2 regions of the Arthrobacter ginkgonis genome follow, and region 1 is predicted to be linked to the other one. Evidence: predicted binding sites of a transcription regulator. Region 1 holds the regulator's gene; the other holds the start of a gene.
The links. Region 1 encodes LexA, which represses DNA repair genes until DNA is damaged. Its sites were predicted from a motif close to TCGAACANNTGTTCGA; they were not measured.
Positions count from the first base shown of each region.

Region 2: ABD912_RS07780 (LexA family protein) is a predicted target of LexA. The motif match lies at 4,939-4,954, and genes of this name have one in related genera.

Region 1 is NZ_BAABEO010000023.1:294,449-305,962, forward strand. It holds gene ABD912_RS17540 (class I SAM-dependent methyltransferase) at 1-452, opposite strand, end outside; gene hflX (GTPase HflX) at 630-2,210, shown strand; gene ABD912_RS17550 (ATP-dependent DNA helicase) at 2,203-4,215, shown strand; gene ABD912_RS17555 (LacI family DNA-binding transcriptional regulator) at 4,252-5,253, opposite strand; gene ABD912_RS17560 (SLC13 family permease) at 5,279-6,820, opposite strand; gene ABD912_RS17565 (class-II fumarase/aspartase family protein) at 6,820-8,238, opposite strand; gene lexA (transcriptional repressor LexA) at 8,565-9,272, opposite strand; gene ABD912_RS17575 (LysM peptidoglycan-binding domain-containing protein) at 9,547-10,074, shown strand; gene ABD912_RS17580 (histidinol-phosphate transaminase) at 10,224-11,345, shown strand; gene hisB (imidazoleglycerol-phosphate dehydratase HisB) at 11,404-11,514, shown strand, end outside.
Region 2 is NZ_BAABEO010000009.1:249,736-261,249, reverse strand. It holds gene ABD912_RS07800 (amidohydrolase) at 1-1,082, shown strand, start outside; gene ABD912_RS07795 (LysR family transcriptional regulator) at 1,163-2,074, opposite strand; gene ABD912_RS07790 (EamA family transporter) at 2,160-3,035, shown strand; gene ABD912_RS07785 (Y-family DNA polymerase) at 3,134-4,468, opposite strand; gene ABD912_RS07780 (LexA family protein) at 4,488-4,928, opposite strand; gene ABD912_RS07775 (NAD-dependent epimerase/dehydratase family protein) at 5,065-6,114, shown strand; gene ABD912_RS07770 (hypothetical protein) at 6,182-6,442, shown strand; gene ABD912_RS07765 (NAD(P)-dependent alcohol dehydrogenase) at 6,530-7,579, opposite strand; gene ABD912_RS07760 (ABC transporter ATP-binding protein) at 7,850-8,659, opposite strand; gene ABD912_RS07755 (ABC transporter permease) at 8,663-9,439, opposite strand; gene ABD912_RS07750 (ABC transporter permease) at 9,432-10,271, opposite strand; gene ABD912_RS07745 (ABC transporter substrate-binding protein) at 10,279-11,271, opposite strand; gene ABD912_RS07740 (alpha/beta fold hydrolase) at 11,334-11,514, opposite strand, start outside.

The sequences.
Region 1 (11,514 bases):
CGCGGCAGCCACTGCAACAGCAGCTCGTGCAGGGCCTCCTTGCCGATGCGGATCGGGGGGTTGGACCAGATGGTGTCGAATTCCACATCGGCGGGAACCGAGTCCGGGGTTCCCGCCACCACGTTGCCCAGGCCCAGCCCGGCGGCGTTGTCCCGGGTCAGGCCGATGGAACGGTCGTTGACGTCCACCGCGTGGACCGTTGCGCCGGGGGAGGCGAGCGCCATGGACAGGGCGATCGGCCCCCATCCGCAGCCGATGTCCAGCAGGTGCCCGGCCGGCGCCGGGTCCGGGACGCCGGCCAGCAGCACCGCGGTGCCCTTGTCCACCCCGTCCGGGCTGAAGATGCCGCCGGCGGTCTGCACCGTCCGTTCGGCGCCGGCGAGGACCACCGTGATGGTCTTGCGCTTCTCAGGCGTCGACGGCTGTGTGCTGAAGTAATGCTCGGAATCCATGCAGGCAGGTTAACCGCCCGTTCGGCGGCGGAGCGAATCCGGCCCGGCCGGTCCGGTGCCGTGCGTGGCCGAGCCCGGGGCCGCCATCGTGGTGGGGAGCGCTCCGCCTGTGGAGAACAGGGCGCCAACTGTCGGCCCCGGGGCCTATCCTTAATGCAGCAGTTCGCGAAGGGGACCATGACCAACACCAACCAGCCCAATCCTCAGGACCGATCCCTCGACGAGGGGGAGATCCAAGCCGTCATCGACCGGATCCTGGCCAACGACCGGGCGGCCGCCAACAAGGCCGGAGCCGCCCGCCCCATCGAGGCGGGATCCCGCGGGACGCTCGGCGGGGGGCGCGCCCAAGCCATCAGCCAGCTCTCCGAGGAGCACTCCGCCTACGACGGCGAGCAGCAGGACCTTGCCGAACGCCGCGCCCTGCGCCGCGTGGCCGGCCTGTCCACCGAACTCGAGGACGTCACCGAGGTCGAATACCGCCAGCTGCGCCTGGAGCGCGTGGTGCTGGCGGGCGTCTGGACCGAGGGCACCGTGGAGGAGGCGGAGAATTCGCTGCGCGAACTCGCCGCGCTCGCCGAAACCGCCGGCTCCGAGGTGCTCGACGGCGTCCTGCAGCGCCGCCTGAAGCCGGACCCGGGCACGTTCCTGGGTTCGGGCAAGGCCCAGGAACTCAAGGACATCGTCGCAGCGACCGGTGCCGACACGGTGGTCGTGGACTCCGAGCTCTCGCCGTCCCAGCGCCGCGGCCTTGAGGACATCGTCAAGGTCAAGGTCATCGACCGCACCGCCCTGATCCTGGACATCTTCGCCCAGCACGCCAAGAGCCGAGAAGGCAAGGCCCAGGTGGAGCTCGCGCAGCTCGAATACCTGCTGCCGCGCCTGCGCGGCTGGGGCGAATCCATGTCCCGCCAGGCCGGTGGCCGGGTCGGCGCCGCCGGCGGCGGCATCGGCTCCCGCGGCCCCGGCGAGACGAAGATCGAGCTGGATCGCCGGCGCATCCGCAACCGCATGGCGAAGCTGCGCCGCGAGATCGCCGCGATGAAGCCCGCCCGCGAAACCAAGCGCGCCAACCGCAAGCGCAACGCGGTGCCGTCCGTGGCGATCGCCGGCTACACCAACGCCGGCAAGTCGTCGCTGCTGAACCGCTTCACCGACGCCGGCGTCCTGGTGGAGAACGCCCTGTTCGCCACCCTGGACCCGACGGTGCGCAAGACCGAGACCGCCGACGGCGTCGGATACACGCTCGCGGACACCGTGGGGTTCGTGCGTTCGCTGCCCACGCAGCTGGTGGAAGCGTTCCGTTCGACGCTGGAGGAGGTGGCCGACGCCGACCTGATCCTGCACGTCGTCGACGTCTCCCATCCGGACCCGGAGGGGCAGATCCACGCCGTCCGCGAGGTTTTCCGCGAGGTGGACGCGCAGAACGTGCCGGAGATCATCGTGCTGAACAAGGCCGATGCCGCCGACCCGTTCGTCATCGAACGCATCCGCCAGCGCGAGCCCAACCATGCGGTGGTCTCCGCGCGCACCGGCGCCGGCATCCCCGAACTGCTGGAAAAGATCAGCGCGGCGATCCCGCGGCCGGAGGTGCGCCTGGAAGTGCTCATTCCGTACAACCGCGGCGACCTGGTCAGCCGGCTGCACAACGAGGACGCCGAGATCCTCGAGACCGAGCACGTCGCCGAGGGCACCCGGCTGGTGGTCAAGGTCCGTGAGGGCCTGGCCTCCGACCTGGCACCGTTCAACCTCCATGGCTGAGGTCGCCGAGGTCATCGCCCTGCTCGATGCGGCCGTGGAGCGGATGGGCGGGCAGGCCCGCGAGGGCCAGCACCAGATGGCCCGCGAGGTCGTTGGGGCGCTCGAATCCGGACGCCACCTTCTGGTGCAGGCCGGCACGGGCACCGGCAAGTCGCTGGCCTACCTGGTGCCGGCGATCGCGCACGCCCTGGACGCGGAGAAGCCGGTGGTGGTGTCCACCGCCACGCTGGCGCTGCAGGCGCAGATCGTCGGCCGCGACGTGCCGCGGCTGCTCGCCAACCTGCGCCCCGACCTGCCCCGCGACATCGAGGTGGCCCTGGTCAAGGGGCGCTCCAACTACGTCTGCCGGTACAAGCTCGGCGGCGGCTACCCGGACGACGACGAGGGCACCCTGTTCTCGCTCGCCGAGGACGCCGGCGCGCGCCCCGCGGCCCCCGGGCCGACCAGCGCCCTCGGCCAGGAGGTCGTGCGGCTGCGCGAATGGGCGGAGGAGACGGAAACCGGGGACCGCGACGAACTGGTGCCCGGCGTCAGCGACCGGGCCTGGCAGCAGGTCTCGGTCTCGGCCATGGAGTGCCTGGGCGCCCAGCGCTGCCCGATGGCGGCCGAGTGCTTCAGCGAGCAGGCCCGCGCCCACGCCGCCGACTCTGACGTGATCATCACCAACCACGCCATGCTCGCCGTCGCGGCGTTCGAGGGCCTGGCCGTGCTGCCGGAGTTCGACACCGTCATCATCGACGAGGCCCACGAGCTGCAGGACCGGGTGACCGGCTCGGTCACCCGGCCGCTGTCGGTGTCGTTGGTGCAGACGGCGGCCACCGCGGCGCGCAAGCACTGCCGGGTCAGCGTCGACGCGCTCACCCAGGGCGCCAAGGCCCTGCAGAAGGCCGTGGAGGGGATTCCCGCCGGGCTGATGCCGAACGGGCTCAACGAGGAGCAGGCAACCGCCGTCGAACTGGTCCGCGACGCCGCCCGCGTGGCGCTGTCCGACTCGAAGCCCGAACCGAACTCGCCCGCCGACGCCGGACGCCAGATGGCCCGCTCCCAGCTGAGCTACCTCGTCGACCAGGCCGAGCGCCTGCTCGCGTCCGAGGAGGCGCGCGAGGTCGTCTGGGCGTCCCGGCAGGGCGGCTTCACCCCCGGCGAGGGGTACGTCCAGCCCGACGATTCCTCCCCGGCCACCCTGAACATCGCACCGCTGTCCGTGGCGGGCCGGCTGCGCGAAGGCCTCTTCGACAACCGCACGGTGGTGCTGACCTCCGCCACGCTGGCGATCGGCGCTGCGTTCGAGCCGGTCGCCGGGGCCCTTGGCCTGGTGGGGGAGGGGGCGCCGTCATGGACCGGCGTCGACGTGGGCAGCCCGTTCGACTACCCGCGCCAGGGCATGCTCTACGTGGCCAGGCACCTTCCCAAACCCGGGCGCAACGTCTCGGAGGAGAGCCTGCAGGAGATCGAGGACCTGATCCGCGCCTCGGGCGGCGGCGCTCTTGCGCTCTTCTCCTCCCGGCGGGCGGCCGAGGACGCGGCGACGGCGCTGCGCGTGCGGCTGGACCAGGACATCCTCGTCCAGGGCGAATCCAGCATGGCTGCCCTGGTGCGCCAGTTCGCCGAGGAGCGGGACACCTGCCTGTTCGGGACGATGACGCTCTGGCAGGGCGTCGACGTGCCAGGGCCTTCCTGCCGGCTGGTGATCATCGACCGCATCCCGTTCCCGCGCCCTGACGATCCGCTCGCCACGGCCCGCAGCCGGGACATCGCGCGCAACGGCGGCAACGGGTTCATGTCCGTTTCGGCCAGCCATGCCGCCGTCCGGCTGGCGCAGGGGGCCGGGCGCCTCATCCGTGCCACGGGGGACCGCGGCGTGGTGGCGGTGCTGGACTCCCGCCTGGCGACCGAACGCTACGGCGGGTTCCTGCGCGCGTCGCTGCCGCCGATGTGGCCCACGACCGACAAGCGGACAGTCATCGGTGCGCTCGAACGGCTCGCCTCGCTGCAGAAGGCGTAGCGGCGTCCGCCGGGCCCCGGAGGGGCCGGGCGGGCGTCAGCCGGCGGAGAGCCCGGTGACGGAGCCGCGTACTTGGACCTTGCCGGGGATCAGCGCGGGCGGCCCGGTCTCCTCGCCCGCGAGCTGGGCCAGCAGCAGCCGGGCCGCCTGGCGCCCCATCTCCGTCAGGTTGGGGGCGAAGGTCGTGATGCCGGGGCGCCAGATGGAGAACCAGTCGGGATCGCCGTAGCCCGCCAGGGACAGGCTTTCGGGGACGTGGATTCCGCGGTCTCCGCATTCGCGGAGCGCACCCATGACCAAGCGGCTGCTGAGCGCGATGAGGCAGGACGGCAGGTCCGGGAAGAGCTGTGCCACGGCCTGGGCGCCTCCGTCCACGGTCAACGGAGCGTGCCGGACGCGCAGTCTCGCCCCGTCGAGTGGCCGTTCGGACTGGGGGATTCCGGCCCGTTCGGCGGCCCGCAGGGCGCCGAGGAGGCGGTTGCGGCTGGTGCTGAACCCGGTTGGACCAACGATGACCGCAATGTCCCTGTGGCCTGCGTGGACGATCGCCGTGGTGAGCTCGTCCACGCCGGCCAGGTCGTCGCTGGCCGCCGCGGCCTGACGGGAAGCGGATTGGCGGTTGAGCTGCACGATGGGCACGGTGGTCGGAAGGACCAGGTCCGCATCGACCGGCACGTGGACGATCCCCTCCACGCGCTGGTCGATCATGGTTTGCAGGGCAATTCGTTCGGTGGAGGGGTCGTTGCCGGTGCTGGCAATCACCAATTGATAGCCAGCGTCGCTGAGCTCCTGCTGGAGCACAGCGACGCTGGCGGTGTAGAACTCGTTGGCAAGGTCGGGAAGGAGCAGCCCGATGGTCCGGGTGCGGCGCTCACGGAGCGCCCGGGCCGCGACGTCCGGGCTGTAGCCGAGCTGCTTGGCCACGGCGATGACGCGCTCCTTGGTTTCCCGGTCGACGCTGCCGTTGCCCGAGAGGGCCCGTGAGGCCGTGCCGGCTCCGACACCGGCTGTGCGTGCAACGTCGATGAGTTTGACCATGACTCAAATCTATCGTTCGCGGACCTTACAGGCTGAGCCCGATCAGGGAGCCGATTCCCACCGTGGCCAGAAGGACCAGGGGAACGGTAGCGAGGTCGGCGACGATTCCGGTGCGGATCATCCGGATCATGGGAACGTAGCCGGAACCGTAGACGATCGCGTTCGGCGGGGTGGACACGGGAAGCATGGCGCCTGCGTTTCCACCGAAGATCGCCGCCATTGCCGGGATGATCGGATCGACGCCGATCGCCATGGCAATCGGGATGATGATCGGGACCACGATGCCCACGCTGGCGGTGTTGCTCGTGGTCTCGGAGATCACCATGCCCAGCAGCACTGCCACCAGGCACAGGGCCAGGGTGCTGTTGACACCGGTGGCCTCGGCCACTGCGTTGCCGAAGGTTTCGGCGAGACCGGTTTGGCTCATCAGCCGGCCCACGGTCAGCCCCACGCCAACCAACAGGACGGTTCCCCAGTCGATCCGGCTGGCATCGCTCCACTTCAGCGACGGCGTGTTCTTTCCCGCCGGGAGGAGGAAAAGCAGGCAGGCGGTCACCACGACCACCGAACCCTCGTTCAGCCGGCCGGAGATGGCGACAAGCACCGGATTCGTGAGGCCGAAGGTGGTGGTCACCGCGGGCAGGATCCAGAGTGCCACGGTGATCGCGAACACCGCGAGCACGTTCCATTCGCCGCGGGACATGGGGCCAAGCTCCGCATACATCGCACGGAACCGCTCCTGGCCGTTGGGGATGTGCCGGGTCTCCGGCTTGTTCAGCAGCACGATGGCGGTCCACATCACGGCTCCGAGCGCGACGACGTAGGGGCCCGACATGGACAGCCAGTCGAAGAGTTCCACCCGGTATCCGGTCATCTCCTCGATGGCCCCGCGGCCAATGACATTGGCGATGCCGGTGATGGGGGTGAGGACCGATCCCACGCCGGCGCCATAGGCAATGGCCAGCATCAGCATGCAGGAGAAACGCGTGCGGTGGTTCGTTGGACCGGAGTCCGGTTCCTGCAGCAGGTCGCCGACAGTGCGGGCCACACCCATGCCGATGGGAAGGAGCATGGCCGCAGTCGCGGAGGCGGAAACCAGCATGGAGAGCAAGGTGGCAACGATGCCGAACGCCCCGGCGGTCAGGTACGTGCTGTTGCCCACGCGCGGCAGGGACAGCACGCGCAGGGCGAAGCGGCGATCCAGCCCGTGCACCGCCATCGCCCGGGCCAGGATGAACGCCCCGATGACCAGGAAGACCGTGGGGGAGCCGAACGCACCGTAGACCTCGGCGGGGGTGCCGACTCCGAGCAGGACCAGCAGGGCGATGCCGATCAGCGCGGTGACCGGGATGGGGATGGTCTCGGTGATCCAGAACAGGACGACGAACGTCAGCACGGCGAGCATCGAGCGCTGGTTGTCGGGAAGGCCGGAGGGCCAGAAGAGCGCAAGCGCCATCAGCGGAAGCGCCGCGAAGAGGCCGACTCGGCTGCGGATCACATCGAATTTGCTTTCCGTCTCGGACTGCACCGCCGGGGCGGATGCCGGGGTCGACATCAGGGTGCTCATCAGGAACCCGCCGGGATGAGCGGCTGGACGAGGTCCACCACGGGCCGTTCACCCCAGGCCGCCGGCAGGGCCGGTGCCTGACGCCACTGCCGGATGGAAGTCTCGCACATGGTGCGTGCTTCGCCCAGGTAATTGGCCGGGCCGACCAAGGTCTCCGGCAGCAGGTGAGCGGTGCCGTGTTCCTGGGCCACCGCGCGCAGGGCATCGGCCAGCACGGTGCCCTCGGTGCGGGCCCGGGTTGCCGCTTCGTACACCAGGTCGTGGGCATGTTCGCGGCCCATCGCGTCGGCCAGCTGGATCATCTGGGCTTCGGCCATGACCAGGCCGCCGTCGAGCTGCAGGTTCGCCAGCATCCTGTCGCTGTCGACCCGCATGCCCTCGGCGATGACTAGGGCCTCGGAGAGGGCCGAGCCGGCCAGCACCGCAAGCTGGGGGATGATGTGCCACTCGATCTGCCATTCGCCGGCCGCCCGTTCGTGGCCGGCCTCCTGGATCCGGGCCAGCGCCGAGGCCAGGGCGCCCGCCGTGCCGGAGAGGCCGATGATGACCTCCGAGGAGATCGGGTTGACCTTTTGCGGCATGGTCGACGAGGCGCCGCGGTGGCTGGAATAGGGTTCGAAGACCTCGCCGATCTCGGTGCGGGACAGGTCCACGATGTTGCGGGCCAGCTTGGCGCAGGTGGCGGCGATGGTGGCGCACAGCCAGCCGAACTCGGCCAGCCCGTCGCGGTCGACGTGCCAGGAGATGCCGGTGTCTTCGAGCCCGAGCAGTTCGGCCACGCGGGTGCGCACCTGGGCCGACCGGGGGCCATAGGCGGCGGAGGTGCCGCCAGCGCCGAACATCGAGATGACGCCGATGCGCGGGGCCGCCTGGGCGAGGCGTTCGCGCTGGCGGGTCACCTGGCCCAGCAGCGTCGCCAGGATGGCGCCGAACGTGGTGGGCACCGCCTGCTGCGCATGGGTGCGCCCGGGCATCACGGTGCCTTCGTGCTCCGTGACTCGTTCGGCCAAGGCATCGCCGAAGCGGGCCAGGCGCCGGTCCAGGCTCGCCAGCGAGCGGACCAGTTGCAGGGCCAGGGCGGAGTCCATGATGTCCTGCGTCGTGGCCCCGTAATGCACCCGGCCGTTCGGGCCTTCCGGAAGGGTGGCGGAAATTTCGCGCACGATCCCGAGGATCGGGTAGCCGACATTGCGCGTGGATTCCCAGAGCCGCTGCTCGGAGACGTTGCCGCGGTGGGCCGCCCCAACGATCGCGGCGGCGTCCTCGGAGCCGATGACTCCCAGTTCGCCCTGGGCCTGGGCCAGGGCCCGCTCGACGGCCAGCCAGCTTTCGATGGCGGCTTCGTCGGAGAAGATGTCCAGCTGTTCCTGGTCTCCCGCCAGATGGGTCAGGAGGGAAAAAGGGGATCGGTTCGTCATTGTGGATACTCCGCTGGCTTGTGGCGTGGAATCGATTCCAATACGGAATCAAAAAAAATCCCTTGAGGGTTGGAATCGATTCCAACCGGGGTTGATGTAATGGTAGTCACATTCTGGGTCCGGGGTCAAGAATCATCCCTCTCCGCATGCCGCTGGCCCCTTGGCGGGGCTGCCGGGGGCATCGACCGCCCGGGGGACGCAAAGCGGCTGCTCCCTTTGGCGGCCGCAACCGGGAAAGCGGAAGGCCTCCGCGCCACCCCAGGCTGGAGGGGGTGGCGCGGAGGCCTTCCGCTTTGGTTGTGGAACCCGGGACGGGCCGGGGCGTCCTAGAGCGAACGCATCACCGAGACAACCTTGCCCATGATGGTGGCGTGGTCGCCCAGGATGGGTTCGTAGCGGCTGTTCTGCGGCAGCAGCCAGGTGTGGCCGTCGCGCTGGCGGAAGGTCTTGACCGTGGCCTCGTCGTCGAGCAGCGCGGCGACGATGTCCCCGTTCTGGGCGTTCTGCTGGCGGCGTACCACGACCCAGTCGCCCTCGCAGATAGCGGCGTCGACCATCGAATCGCCGGCGACCTTGAGCATGAACAGCTCGCCGTGGCCCACGAGCTGGCGCGGCAGCGCCATGACGTCCTCGACGGTCTGCTCGGCCAGGATCGGGCCACCTGCCGCAATGCGGCCCACGAGCGGAACCAGGGCCGTGTCGGCGGAGGTGGACAGCTCCGCCACCACGGACAGCTCGGGGACTTGGCGGGCGGCCTCGACGGCGGGGGCGTCGTTGAGGGTCAGCGGCTTGAGGATCTCCATGGCGCGCGGCCGGCGCGGGTCGCGGCGGATGTAGCCGAGCCGCTCCAGCTGGGACAGCTGGTGGGTCACGCTGGACAGGCTGGCCAGCCCGACCGTGTCGCCGATCTCGCGCATCGAGGGCGGGTACCCGTGGCTTGCCACGGCCCGCTGGATGGTCTCAAGGATCTTCTTCTGACGGATGGTCAGGCTCTTCGGCGTCTTCTTCGGTGCCGGGGTGTCCGTGGTGCTCATGGTCTGCTCCGTCCTGGTCGTCGCAGGCGCCCCGATCGCCCCAAACCGTCGGAGGCGGCTGGTGGGCTATGTCCCGCGGGCCCGCTACCTCCAAAGGTACTGGATAACCGCGCCGTGTTCAAAGGTTTGTTCGAAGAGTCTCGACATCCATCGTTGTTGGATGCTAAGAATGGACCCGAAACGTTCGAACATTGTTTCGGAACACACTTTCGAAAACGACTCCGCCCGGTGGCCGCCCTTCCAGGCTGCGGGCAGGACTATGGAGAAAGGCAAGATGTTGGCACACGTCGCACTCGCAGCCCCCGTCCAGCTCTCCGCCCGCTCGGGCCGTACCCGCACCACACCCACCGCTTTTCCGCGCCCCGTCACCGCACGGCCCTCCGGCCGGCAGGCCGCCAGCGCGCGTACGCTCCGCCCGCAGAGCGCCTCCCGAGGCCACCTGTGCCTCGTCCCGGACCTGGAGCCGGTCCGCCACACCCAAGTCCCCACACCGAAGCTTCGGCTGACCCGGCGCGGCCGCTTCGTCCTGATCGGAATGCCGACGATGCTGGCCGCAGCGGCCCTGCTGGTGCTGGCCGGCCTCTTCACCGCCCCGGTAATGGCCACCGGCACCGCTACGGACGACGCCGTGCGGGGGCAGACGGTCACCGTCCTGGATGGCGAGACGCTGTGGGGCCTCGCCGCCGAGCTTGCACCCGAACGCGACCCGCGTGAAGTGGTCGCCGAGATGATCGAGGTCAACAACCTCGCCACCTCCAACCTCGAGCCCGGCCAGCGGATCTTCATCCCGGCGGGCAACTGAGCTCAGGCCTCCAAGGCAGGCCAGCCGGGCCGGGCCGCCGGACCGGGCCGGCGCGGGGATGGGCCGGCACTGGGACCCCGAGCCGGGAATGTTACCCGCCGGTCCGGGCCGATTCAGGGGCAGCCCCGGCGCCCAACTAGACTTGTACGGTGAGTGATCTGCTAGAGCGACTGTCCCGGCTGCCCCTGCGCGACAACCTGCGTGGCCTTGAACCCTACGGTGCCCCGCAGCTGGACGTGCCCATCCTGCTCAACGTCAACGAGAACACCCACCCGCTTCCGGCAGAGGTGCACCAGGCCATCGTCGCCGAGGTGTCCGCGGTGGCCGCGGGCCTCAACCGCTACCCGGACCGCGAGTTCACCGAACTGCGCGAACGCCTCGCCGGCTACCTCGGCCACGGCCTCGAGCCCGAGAACATCTGGGCCGGCAACGGCTCCAACGAGGTGCTGCAGCAGATCCTCCAGGCCTTCGGCGGCCCCGGGCGCACCGTTTTGAGCTTCCCTCCCACCTATTCGATGTACCCGCTGCTGGCCAGCGGCACCGACACCGAATACATCGCCGGAGTCCGCTCCGGCGACTTCGGGCTGACCGCCGAGGACGCGGCCCGCCAGGTCCGCGAGCAGGCCCCGAACCTGGTCCTTCTCTGCTCCCCGAACAACCCGACCGGCACCGCGCTGGGTTTGGACGTCGTCGAGGCCGTCTACGCGGCCGGCGAAGCCAGCAACACCGTCGTGATCGTTGACGAGGCCTACGCGGAGTTCGCCCACACCGGCACCGCGTCGGCGCTGTCCCTGCTGCCCGGCCGCGAGCGCCTGATCGTCTCGCGCACCATGAGCAAGGCCTTCGCCCTCGCCGGCGCCCGCCTCGGCTACCTCGCCGCCGCCCCCGAGGTCTGCGACGCGATGCGCCTGGTCCGCCTGCCCTACCACCTCTCCGCGGTGACCCAGGCCACCGCCAACGCCGCGCTCAAGCACATCGGCGCGCTGCTGGCCAACGTCGAGGACATCAAGGGCCAGCGCGACCGCATCGTCGACGAGCTCACCCGCATGGGCCTGAAGCCCGCCGCCAGCGATTCGAACTTCGTCTTTTTCGGCGGGCTCGAGGACCCCAAGCGCATCTGGCAGGGCCTGCTGGACGCCGGCGTCCTGGTGCGCGACGTCGGCATCCCGGGCCACCTGCGCGTGACCGCCGGCACCGAGGTCGAAACCACGGCCTTCCTGGTCCGCCTCGAGGAACTGCTCGCCGACGGCGCCACTGCCGCTCGCGGCTAAACTTGATCCGTGGGGTTGACACCCCGACCCCAACCCCATGAGGCCAGAAGGAACACGTATGTCTGCCGAACTGCTCACCGGCCGCCGCGCCCGCATGGAGCGCATCACCAGCGAATCTTCCGTCGTCGTCGAAATGGACCTCGACGGCACCGGAAAGTCGGACATCTCC
Region 2 (11,514 bases), on a different contig from region 1:
GCCTGCCCACCGGCTGGCTGGTGGAGATGGACGCCATGGACCTGGCCCTGGACGCCATGCCGCTGGAACCGCTCGCCGAACGTGCCGCGCGCCTGCACGACGTGCTCACCCAGTTCGCCCGGCACGGGATCACCGGCGGACAGGTGATGGATTTCGGCGGAGACTCCGCCGCGCTGCTCGCCGCCGTCGAGGACGGTCCGGGCCTGCCCTTGGAGTTGCGCTGCGCCGCCTGGTGCGTGCCGGGAACCACTGAGGAGGACTGGGCAAACCTGGCATCGCTGGTGGGGACCGGAGGGCGGCGCTGGGCCGTCACCGGCATCAAGTTCTTCATCGACGGCACCATCGACAACGGCACGGCCTGGCTGCACGAACCCGACGCCAACGGCGAATCCCGGGACCCGTTCTGGCCCGACGCCACCCGCTTCTCCGAGGCGCTGCGCTACTTCGCCGACCGCTCCATCCCCACCGCCACCCACGCCATTGGGGACGCCGCGATCGCCCACGTGCTGCGCACGCTGGCCCAGGTCCCCGAGGCGGCGCGGTCGATCCACCGCATTGAGCACCTCGAGACGCTGCCCGACGCCCTTATCCAGGAGATGGCCCGGATCGGGGTGGCGGCCAGCATGCAGCCGACCCACTGCACGCACTTCGTCCACGCCGACCGCTCGGACAACTGGTCCTCCCGGCTCGGGGAGGACCGCGCCGACCGCGGGTGGCGCTGCCGCGACCTGCGGGAGGCCGGCGTCACGGTCGCGTTGGGCTCGGACTGGCCCATCGCTCCCTACGACCCGCGCGCGATCATGGCCGACGCGCAGCTCCGCCATCGGGTGGACCGTCCCGGGGCGCAGCCGATCAACCCGGAGCAGGGGCTGACCGCCCTCATGGCACTGGAGGGGTACACGACCCACGCCGCCAAGGCGGCGGGCCTGCCCGACCACGGCTCGATCGCGTTGGGGAACCGGGCCAACCTCACCGTGCTGGCCGCGGATCCGCTCGCCTCCAGCCCGGCCGAGCTGGCGGCGACGGCCGTGCTGGCCACGTTCGTCGATGGCGCCCTGGAGCATTCCCTCGTAGGCTGCTGACCCGCCGCTCCCGGAAACGAGGACGACGACGGCGCCGCGCGCCGCGCGCCGTCGTCGTCCTGCCTTATGGGAGCCCGCCTTTACTGCACCGGCTGGCCCAGCGGTCCGGCGGATTCCGGCCGGTTACCGTGCGGGGACGGCGGGCGGTAGAAGCCGGCGAGGAGTTCGACGACGTCCTGGCGTGCCGGGGGCGGATCGGCCTTGGACCATGCGGCGTAGACGGGCAGCGGCGGGGCATCGCGCACCGGCCGGTAGACGAGACCGGGACGGCGGTACTGGTAGGCCGTGGATTCGGCCGTGACGCCGCGGGCCGTGCCGGTTGCGATGACGGTGAGCCAGTCGTCGACGTCCTCGATGGGTATGGTCCTGCGGGGGCGCGCATCCTCCGGCCAGAGGTCCAGCCGCGTGCTGCCGGTCCTCAGGTCGATGGCCAGCGGCGAGTCGGCCACCTGCGCCAGCGAGACGGTCCGCCGCCGGGCCAGCGGATCGACGGAGGCCATCGCGCAGTAGCGCCTCTCGTGTCCGATGAGCACGACGTCCAGGATCGAGGTGTCGGGAACCCGCCGCAGGATCGCGAAGTCGCTGGTTCCCTCGGCCAGCCCGGCCGTGGGTGTGTTGGTCTTGACCAGCCGCAGCTCGCTGTGCGGGAAAACGGATGCCCACCGGCGCTGCAGTTCCTGGGTGTGCTTGCCCAGGGCGGACCAGGCGTACCCGATCCGGACCGTGCCGCCGTCGTCGGAGGCCTCCCGTTGGAGGTCCGCGACGATCGACAGCACACGGCGCGCCTTGCGGAGGGCCCGCTCCCCCGCGGGGGTGGGCTCGACGCTGCGGGTCGTCCGATGCAGGAGCCGCACGCCCAGGGCACGCTCGAGGGCGGCCACGCCCCGGGAGACCGCGGCCTGGGAGATGCCCAGTTCGATCCCGGCGTCGGTGAAGCTCCCGGTCTCGACGACGGCGACCAGGCAGCGAAGATGACGAAGCTCGACGTCCACGACACGAGTCTATTCATACGCTGGACGCATCAACACCGCTGTCCATGCATTATGCGAATTGATCCGGACGTCCCACACTCGGCTCATGGACCCGAAAGAACCCACCCCCCGCGGACGGTCCGCCCGCGTCGCCGCGCTGGTGGGCAGCGCCCTGTCCAACCAGCTGGGAGCGGCCAGCGGTTCCCTGGCGTTCCCGGTGCTCGGCCCCGTCGGGGTCGTCGCGGTGCGCCAGCTCATCGCCGCGGCCGTCCTCCTCCCGGTGGTCCGCCCGCGCCTGCGCACCTTCACCCGGCACCAGTGGTGGCCGGTGCTGCTGCTGGCACTCGTGTTCGGAACCATGAACCTGAGCCTGTACGCGGCGGTGGAACGCATCGGGCTCGGGCTCGCCATGACCCTGGAATTCCTCGGTCCGCTGGCCGTGGCCATCATCGGCGCCCGCCGCTGGGCGGGCAAGGCATGCGCCCTTCCCGCCGCGGCCGGAGTCCTGGCCATCACCCAGCCCGGGCCCTCGACCGACTACCTCGGCATCATGCTGGCCCTGACGGCGGCAGGTTGCTGGGCCGCCTACATCCTGCTCAACAAGACGGTGGGGGCGCGCATCCCCGGTGTCCAGGGCACCGCCGCGGCCGCCGGAGTCTCGGCCACCCTCTTCCTGCCCGCCGCACTGATCGTGTTCGCCACCCAGCGCCCCGATGTCCCCACCCTGCTCTACGCGCTGGGCGCTGGAATCCTGGCCACCGTTGTCCCCTACACCGCGGACCTGCTGGTGCTGCGCCGGGTCCCGGCCAACCTGTTCGGGATCCTGATGAGCGTCAATCCGGTGTTCGCGGCCACGATCGGCGTCCTGGCCCTCCACGAAACCCTCCACCCGGTCCAAGTGGCCGGCATCGCCCTCATTGCCGGCGCCAACGTGGCGGCCCTGCGCCTCCGCGGCGGCAATGGGGACGCCAGCCACGGGTGAGGCATCCGTGCGCGTTCCGCGCAAGCAACGCGTGCTCGATTCGTGCGGGTTTGGCCACCCCATTCCCGCATGAATCGAGCACGCGTTGGGGACGCCGCCTACGCCCGCGCCACCGGCAGGTCGGCCCACTCGGTGGTGTACCGCGGCGAGGAGAACTCGCGCTTCATGGTCCACGCCGCCGGCTCGGCCAGCCCTCCCTGCCCCAGCCCGATCGCGGCCTCCCCGAACTTGGCCCGCACCGCCCCCAGCACGTCCGCGATCCCGGATTCGTTCCGCTCCTCGGCGAAGGGCTCCAGCATCGCCTGCTCCCCGGCCGCATCGGCGCGCGAGAGCCCCGAGAACAGCACGCCGGCGCGCACGTACGGCACCCCGGGCACCATGCGCCCGCGCATGGCACCGACCGCGGCCCGGGTCAGCACGATCGGGTCCTGCGTGGGCGACGGCAGGGCCACGGAGGCGGCCGGCGCGGACTCCACCCCGGCGGAGAACCGGCTGGTCCCGGCCGAGACGGACACCACCGCGGCGCGCATTCCCTCGGCCGCCAGCCGGGCCGCGCCCTTCTGCGCGTACACCGCCATCACCTGGTCCATCTCCTCCAGCGTGGACACCGGCACCGCGAAGGAGCGGGAAAACATGACCTGCTGCTTGTCCGCCCGTTCCTCCGCGTGCGGAATGCACGGCGTCCCGTTTAGCTCCAGCACGGTCCGCTGCAGCACCACCGAGAACCTCTTGCGGATCGCGAGCGGGTCGGCCGCCCGCAGGTCCGCCACGGTCTCGATGCCCAGCGCGTTCAGGCGCTTGCCCGTCCGGGGCCCCACGCCCCAGAGCCCGGTGACCGGGACGCGGGACTGGATCCGCTCCGCCTCCCCGCGCGGCAGGGATCCCAGCGAACACACCCCGTCCATGCCCGGGTTGCGCTTGGCGATGTGGTTGGCGAACTTCGCAAGCGTCTTGGTCGGGGCGATCCCCACGCACACCGGCACCCCCACCAGCCGCCGCACGGCGTCCCGGATGCGTCCGCCTTCGGTGCGCAGCCGCGCCTCGTCGCCGGCCACGCCCAGGAACGACTCGTCGATCGAGTACACCTCCTGCCAGGTCCCGAACCGGCCCAGCACCTCCATCACCCGGGCGCTCATGTCCCCGTACAGCTCGTAGTTGCTCGAGCGCGCCACCAGCCCCCAGCGCTGCGCCTGCGGCGCCAGCTGGAACCACGGCGCGCCGGTCTTGATCCCCAGCCGTTTGGCCTCCTCCGAGCGGGAGACCACGCAGCCGTCGTTGTTGGAGAGCACGACGACGGGCCGGCCTTCCAGCCGCGGGTCGAAGACCCGCTCGCAGGAGACGTAGAAGTTGTTCACGTCCACCAGCGCGATCCGCTCCCCCGCGGCGAGCGCGGGACCGTCGGCCGCCCCAGAGGCGTTCGCCTCAGACCCCATCGCTTCAGACACGTGCGTCTCAAACATGGTGCAGGCAGCGGGTGACCACGCCCCACACCTCCAGCTCCGCCAGTTCCGCCACCTCGACGGCGGGTTCGTCCGCCTGCGACGCGCCGCCCTCCGCCACCAGGGAGACCCCGCGCGGAGTGGAGCGCAGGCGCCGGACGGTGAGTTCGCCGTCGTGCACGGCCACCACGACGGAACCGTCGCGCGGCGTCAAGGACCTGTCCACGATGATCTCGTCGCCGTCGGCGATGCCGGCCGCGGCCATGGCGTTCCCCTCCACGCGCATGAGGAACGTGCAGGTGCGGTCGCGGATCAGGTGGCGGTTCAGGTCGATCCCGCCGTGGAAGTAGTCCTGCGCCGGGGAAGGGAATCCGCGCGCCTCGTTCCGGGCGGGGCCGCCCCCACCGGATGCTGGCCCGGCGGGACCGGCGGGCGGATCGGCATGGAAGATCATGCCGCCACCATAGAACACATTTTCTAGCCAGGGCCCCTTTGCGGGGCGCCGTGCCCGGGGCCCGTGGCGCCGGCCGGCTTCCCGTCCCCGCGCCGCGCCCTTCATTCGGGTGCCGCGGGCGCGTACCTTCTAAGCCATGCGCATCGCCATCGTCGGGGCCACCGGCAACATGGGAACCGCCCTGCTCCACAGGATCCGCACGGCCCAGCGGGACGGATATCCCGGGGGCCTGGAGGTGGTCGGCGTGGCGCGCCGCCTCCCCGATTCCTCGGCCGAACCCTACGACGCCGCCGACTGGCACGCGGTGGACGTCTCCGCCGGGGATGCCGCGGACCGGCTCGCGGAGGCGTTCGCCGGGTGCGACGCCGTGGTGCACCTGGCCTGGGTGGTCCAGCCCAGCCACGACGAGGACGCGATGCGGCGCATCAACGTGGACGGCACCGCGGCCGTGCTGGAGGCGGCGGCCCGGGCCGGCGTCGGGCACGTGGTCTGCGCTTCCAGCGTCGGGGCCTACCGGGCCCGGCCCAAGGACCGGCGGGTGGACGAGTCCTGGCCCGCCGACGGGATCCCGAGTTCGTCCTACAGCCGCTTCAAGGGCGAGCAGGAGTCGCTGCTGGACCGCTTCGCCGCGCAGCACCCCGAGGTGAAGGTCGCGCGGCTGCGGCCCTCCCTGATCTTCCAGGCCCGGGCGGGCAGCGAGGTCCGCCGGTTCTTCGTTGGGCCGTGGCTGCCGGTGGGTGGGGTGCACCGGCTGCGCCTTCCCCTGCTGCCGTACCCGAAGGCCTTCGTCTTCCAGGCCGCGCATGCCCAGGACGTGGCCGAGGCCTACTGGCGGGTGTTGGATCGCGGCGCCGTGGGGGCCTTCAACGTTGCCGGGGAGCCGGTGCTGGGCCCCGATGCGGTGGCTTCCCTGTTCGGGGCCAGGCGCTGGCTGCCGCTGCCGACGGGACTGGTCCGCGGCGCCGTCGCGGCCGCGTGGCGGTTGCGGCTGCTCGCCGCGGACCCCGGATGGGTGGACATGGCCGCCGGGGCACCCCTGATGGACACCACCCGCGCCCGTGAGGAGCTGGGGTGGGCACCCCGGAAAAGTTCCCTCGAGGCCCTGCGCGACGTGGTGACGGGACTGGGCGAGGGGCGCGGCGTGGAAGCCTCGCCGCCGCTGCATCCGGACGGGGACGAAGCGTAGGAGCGGCCCGCGGTTCCCGCCGAAATTGCCCCTTCAACCGCGCGCCGAAGGCGCGTACCGTCGTTTCATGGGCATCAGGAACAAGGGCAGCGGCTCGCACGAGGGCAAGGCACCGCACGAGGGTGATGCGCCGTTCGAGGGCGATGCACCGCACGAGGGCAAGGCGACGCCGAAAAAGCACCGCAAGAGCCACAAGGGCGAAGTCGACGAGGGGGTCGTTCCGATCCGGGGCGATGAGAAGCTCGCCGACGACCTCGCCATGAGGGCCTACGGCGACAAGGACCACGACGGCAAGCCCGACGTCCCCAACGTCCCTTTCCCGGACTAGGGCGGGGTTCACCGGCAACCAACGACGGCGGGTGCCTCCTTCCGCCGAAGGAGGCACCCGCCGTCGTGCCGGAAGTTCCCGGGGCCTCTACTGGGCTCCGTGCGGAACGACGACGGCGCGGCCGGAGAGCTCGCCGGCCTCGAGGCGGCGGTAGGCCTCGAGCGCGTCCTCCATGCCGAAGCGTTCGATCTCCGGCACGATCTGCCCCGCCCGGTACATGGCGGCGACCTCATGCAGGTCCTCGATGGTGCCCCAGTAGGTGTTGGTGATGGTGGATTCGTAGGGGGTGCCGAAGAAGGACCATTCGTACAGGCCGTTGGCGATGCCCACAACGGTCAGGCGGGACCCGATGGCCATGGACGCGGCCGCGGTCTTGATGGTCGGGGCGGCGCCCACGAAGTCGAAGGCCGCGTCCACGCCGCGCCCGCCGGTGATCTCGCGGATCCGGGCGGCCTGGTCCGGGCCGCCGGGGACGGTGATGGCGCCGTGGGCGGCGGCCTTGGCCATGGCCTCTTCCTTCATGTCCGTGGCGATGACGGTGGCTCCGGTGAGCGCCTTGAGGATCTGCACGGCGATCTGGCCGAGGCCGCCGAGCCCGACGACGAGGGCGAACTTTCCGCCGCCGGCCAGGTTCGGCAGGGACAGCTTGATGGCGTGGTAGGGGGTCAGCGCGGCGTCGGAGAGCGGCGCGGCGGCCACCGGGTCGGCGTCGCCGAGCGGCACCAGGTTGCGGGCCGGAACCACGAGGTACTCGGCCATGCCGCCGTCGCGGCCCAGGCCGATGCCCAGGTACGGGTTGGTCGCGGCGTTCTCGCAGTAGGTGTCCTGGCCCCGGGAGCAGGCGGCGCAGTGGCCGCAGCCGACGGGACCGTAGACCAGGTAGGCGTCCCCGATCTCGAAGCCGGTCACACCCTCGCCCAGTTCCTCGACCCACCCGGAGTTCTCATGGCCCAGGACGAACGACGGCGGAACGGCGCCGGGGGTGCTGGCGTCGAACTCGTTGTAGACCGCCACGTCCGAGTGGCAGGCACCGGCGCCGGCCACCTTCAGGAGGACCTCGCCGGGACCGGGTTTCGGCTTCTCCACGTCCTTGAGGACGGGGAAGGTCTTGTAGTTCTCGAAAACAACCGCACGCATTACGCCTACTTTCCTGGGGTATCGCTTACGGTTTCAGCCTACGTCCGCATATATATGCAATTGCATCAATTTGGTGTGAGATTGAAGCTATTGGGAGGTGGCGCGGGCCACTCGGGCCCTTCAGCGGAAGCCCGGGACGGCCGGCCCCATGCCGCCTACCCGGCCCGGAGAATCCGGGACCCCGGCGATGACCGGCTCCGGGAACATGAATGACGGGCGCGCCCCGAAGGGGACGCACCCGCCGTCGTACCGATCTTTGCGCCCCGCGGCCTAACGCGCGGCCGCGGCCGCCTGGGCGGCGCCGCTGCCCTGGATCAGGCTCAGGACTTCCCCGCGGAGTTCGCCGAAGAGGGGCAGCGCCTTGGTGCGGACCTGGTGGCGCGGGACCGGAAGGTCCACCTTCAGGTCCGCGGCCAGCGTGGCCGGCCGGCCGGCGAGCACCAGCACGCGGTCCGCCAGGTACACGGCCTCGTCGATGTCATGGGTGACCAGCAGGACCATAATGCCCAGGTGATCGCGCACGCCCAGGACCAGGTCCTCGAGCTCGGAGCGGGTCTGCGCGTCGACGGAGGCGAACGGTTCGTCCATGACGATCGCCGCCGGGTCGAAGGCCAGCGCGCGGGCGATGGCCACGCGCTGCTGCATGCCGCCGGAGAGCTGCCACGGGTACTTGGCCTCGCTGCCGGCCAAGCCAACCTCGGCGAGCGCGCGCTGGACCCGGGCGGAGCGGTCCGTCTTGTTCAGGCCGGCGGACTTCAGCGGCAGGCCCACGTTGTCGGCGACGCTCATCCACGGCATCAGCGAGCGGCTGTAGTCCTGGAAGACGATCGACATGCCCCGCGGGGTGCCGCTGACCTTCTGCCCGCGGAAGGAGACCTGCCCGGCGGTGGGCTTCCGCAGGCCGGTGAGGCACTGCAGCAGGGTGGACTTTCCGGCGCCGGAGGGGCCGACGACGGAGACGAACTGGCCCGCCTCCACCTCGAAGGAGAGGTCCCTGAGGACCTGGTGGTCCCCGTAGCTATGGCCGAGGCCCTCGACGAGGAGCGACTGGTTCGCGGAGGTGCTGTTGTTGGTAGTCATTTTCTAGGCTTCCTTGTGCCGGGACTGCATGTTGATGTGCCACCAGAGAACCTTCTTCTCCACCAGCTTGAAGAGGAGATTGGCCACGTAGCCGACGATGCCCAGCACGATCAGGCCGCTCCACATCGCCGTGAGGTCGAACTGCCGCTGCGAGCTGAGGACGAAGTGCCCGATGCCGCCGGGGCGGCCCACCATTTCGACGACGACCATGGCGATGATGCCGATGGACAGGCCCACGCGGGCGCCGGCGAAGATCTGCGGAGCGGCCGAGGGCAGGACGATGTGCGTGATGGCCATCCGGCGCTTGATGTGGAACGCCCCGGCCACCTGGTTCAGGGTCGGTTCGACGGCGCGGACGCCGTCAATGGTGTTCAGCAGGATCGGCCAGGCGGCGACCATGCCGATCATCGCCACGCGCATCTCCGTGCCGTTGCCCAGGAAGATCATGAAGATCGGCACCATGGCGGTGCCCGGGATGGCGCGGACGAACTCGAGGATCGGGCGCACGGATTCCTCGAAGGGGCGCCACAGGCCCAGCAGCAACCCGATGCCCACGCCGCCGACGACGGCGATCGAGTAGCCCAGCAGCAGCCGTCCCAGGCTCGGCAGCAGGTCGGTCAGGGTGTGCTCGAAGAGCCACAGGTCCTGGAAGTCGGCCATGATCTTGGCCAGCGGCGGGAAGAACAGCGACTCGCTGGAGGCGGTGCCGAACCACCAGAGCAGCACCAGCGCGACCAGCAGCCACCCGCGGGATGCCACGTCCTTGACGGCGTTAATCATGGCTAGCGGTCCTTTCCGAGGGGTGCCACCAGAGCGCGCGGCCTTGGGCCGCCTTGAGCAGGGAGTTCAGGATCATGCCCAGCGAGCCGGAGATGATGACCAGGGCGAAGACGCGGTCGTTCCGGTCGATGACCAGGGCGTTGTTCAGTTCCATGCCCAGGCCGGGGGCGCCGCCGAGGAACTCGGAGGAGATCGCCAGCAGCAGGCTGATGGTGGCGGAAATACGCATCCCGGTGAAGACGAACGGCAGGACGCTGGGCAGGTAGATGTGCCGGACGATCTCCCGCTTGCGCAGGTGGAAGGCCTTCGCGACCAGCCGCAGCGACGGATCGATTTGCTGGACCGCGTAGATGGACTGGATCAGGATCGGCCACACGGCGCTGATCAGCACGATCGTGACCACCATCGGCCGGGTGGCCCCGAAGAACAGCAGGGTCAGCGGCAGGAACGCCACGGCGGGCACCGAGCGGAAGACGTCGATGACCACGCTGGTGCTCTTGACCAGGGCGTCGTTCAGGCCGATGAGCAAGCCGGCCACCACGCCGATGGCCAGGCACAGGGCGAAGCCGATCAGCGCGTTGCCGGTGGTGGTGCCCAAGGCGGCCCAGAACCCGGAGGTGCCGAGCTGGCTGCCCAGCTCCGCCACGGTTGCCCCGAACGTCGGAACACCCGAGCCCGGGGAGAGCCGGGCGAACACTTCCCAGACCAGGGCAAAGACCGCCAACGCAAGGATCTGGCGCCACGGCCGGGAACGGTTGCGGCCTTCCGGCCGCCGTTCGGCCGCGCCCGGGGGCACGGCCGAACGGCGCCGGGAGAGAGTGGTTGCAGTCATCCGGGGCCTACTTCAGCATGTCCGCGACAATCGTGTCCTTCAGGCCCTCTTCGACCAGCCCGTAGCGGGCCATGCGGCCCACGGCGGCCAGAAGGTCCTCGGCCGAGACCGGCTCGGTGCCCATGGTCGGGAGGACGGCCTTGGCCAGGATCTTCGGGTCGACGTCGACGTAGCCCTCGGCGACGGTGCGGCTGTTCGCGTCGTCCTCGTTGGCCTTTGCGTTGGCCTTCAGAATGGCCTCGGCGAACTTCTTGACCTTCTCCGGGTTCTTCGCAAGGTAGTCCTCGGTGGTGACGTAGGCGTAGTCGAGGCCGCCGACGCGGTCCTCGGTCGCGGCCGGGCCGAGGAGGCGCAGCTTGTCATTGGCCAGGGCCAGCACGCCAGACGGTTCGGGGACGGTGATCGCGTCGACCTGGCCCTGCTCCAGCGCAGCAAGGGTGTTGGGGACCTCGATGAACTCGAGGGTGGAGGAATCGCCGCCGTTGGCGTCCACCACGGCCCGGGCGTCGATCCAGGGCTGGCTGTTGATCTGCGGGAGGCCGATCGAGTGGCCTTCCAGGTCCTTGATGGACTTGATGTCGCTGTCGGCCCGGACGAACAGGTTGCCGAAGCCGCGGCCCAGCTCCTTGTCCGGCTCGGTGGTCACGCCGGCGGGGGCGATCATCACCAGCGGCACGCCCTGGCTGCGGGCCACGGTGGGGGTCACCATGTCCATGAGCGCAATGTCCATCGATCCACCGATCATCTGCGGAACCATGGCGGCGGCGTTCGGGCCTGCGGTCAGCTCGACCTTGACGCCAGCGTCCTCGAAAAAGCCGTCCGCTTCGGCAACCCTGGCGCCCAGGGCGTTGAGGCTCGGGAAGACGGTGAGGCGGATCGCGCCGTCCGATTCGGCGGCGGGGGCGCCGGCGGAGGACTCGGACGCGCCGCAGCCGGTCAGGGCCAGGGCGCCGACGGCGAAGAGCGCCGCAACGCGGCGGGTGAACTTGAGGTCATTCATGTGGGTCTCCTACTCGAAATGAGTGGTGGGGTGGGTCAGGGGTGCTTCGGGACGGGCCGGGTTCAGGCGAGGGCGCCAGCGGCGGCCAGGCCGTCGGCGACGATTCCGGCGATGCGCGGGCGGCGGGTCGAGATGCCTGCGGCCAGGGCGGTGGCCTCGCTGATCCGCCCGTCCACGACGAACTCACCGATCACGCTGTTGAGGATTTCGGACTGGTCGGTCTGCGCCTGGTGCCCGCAGTCC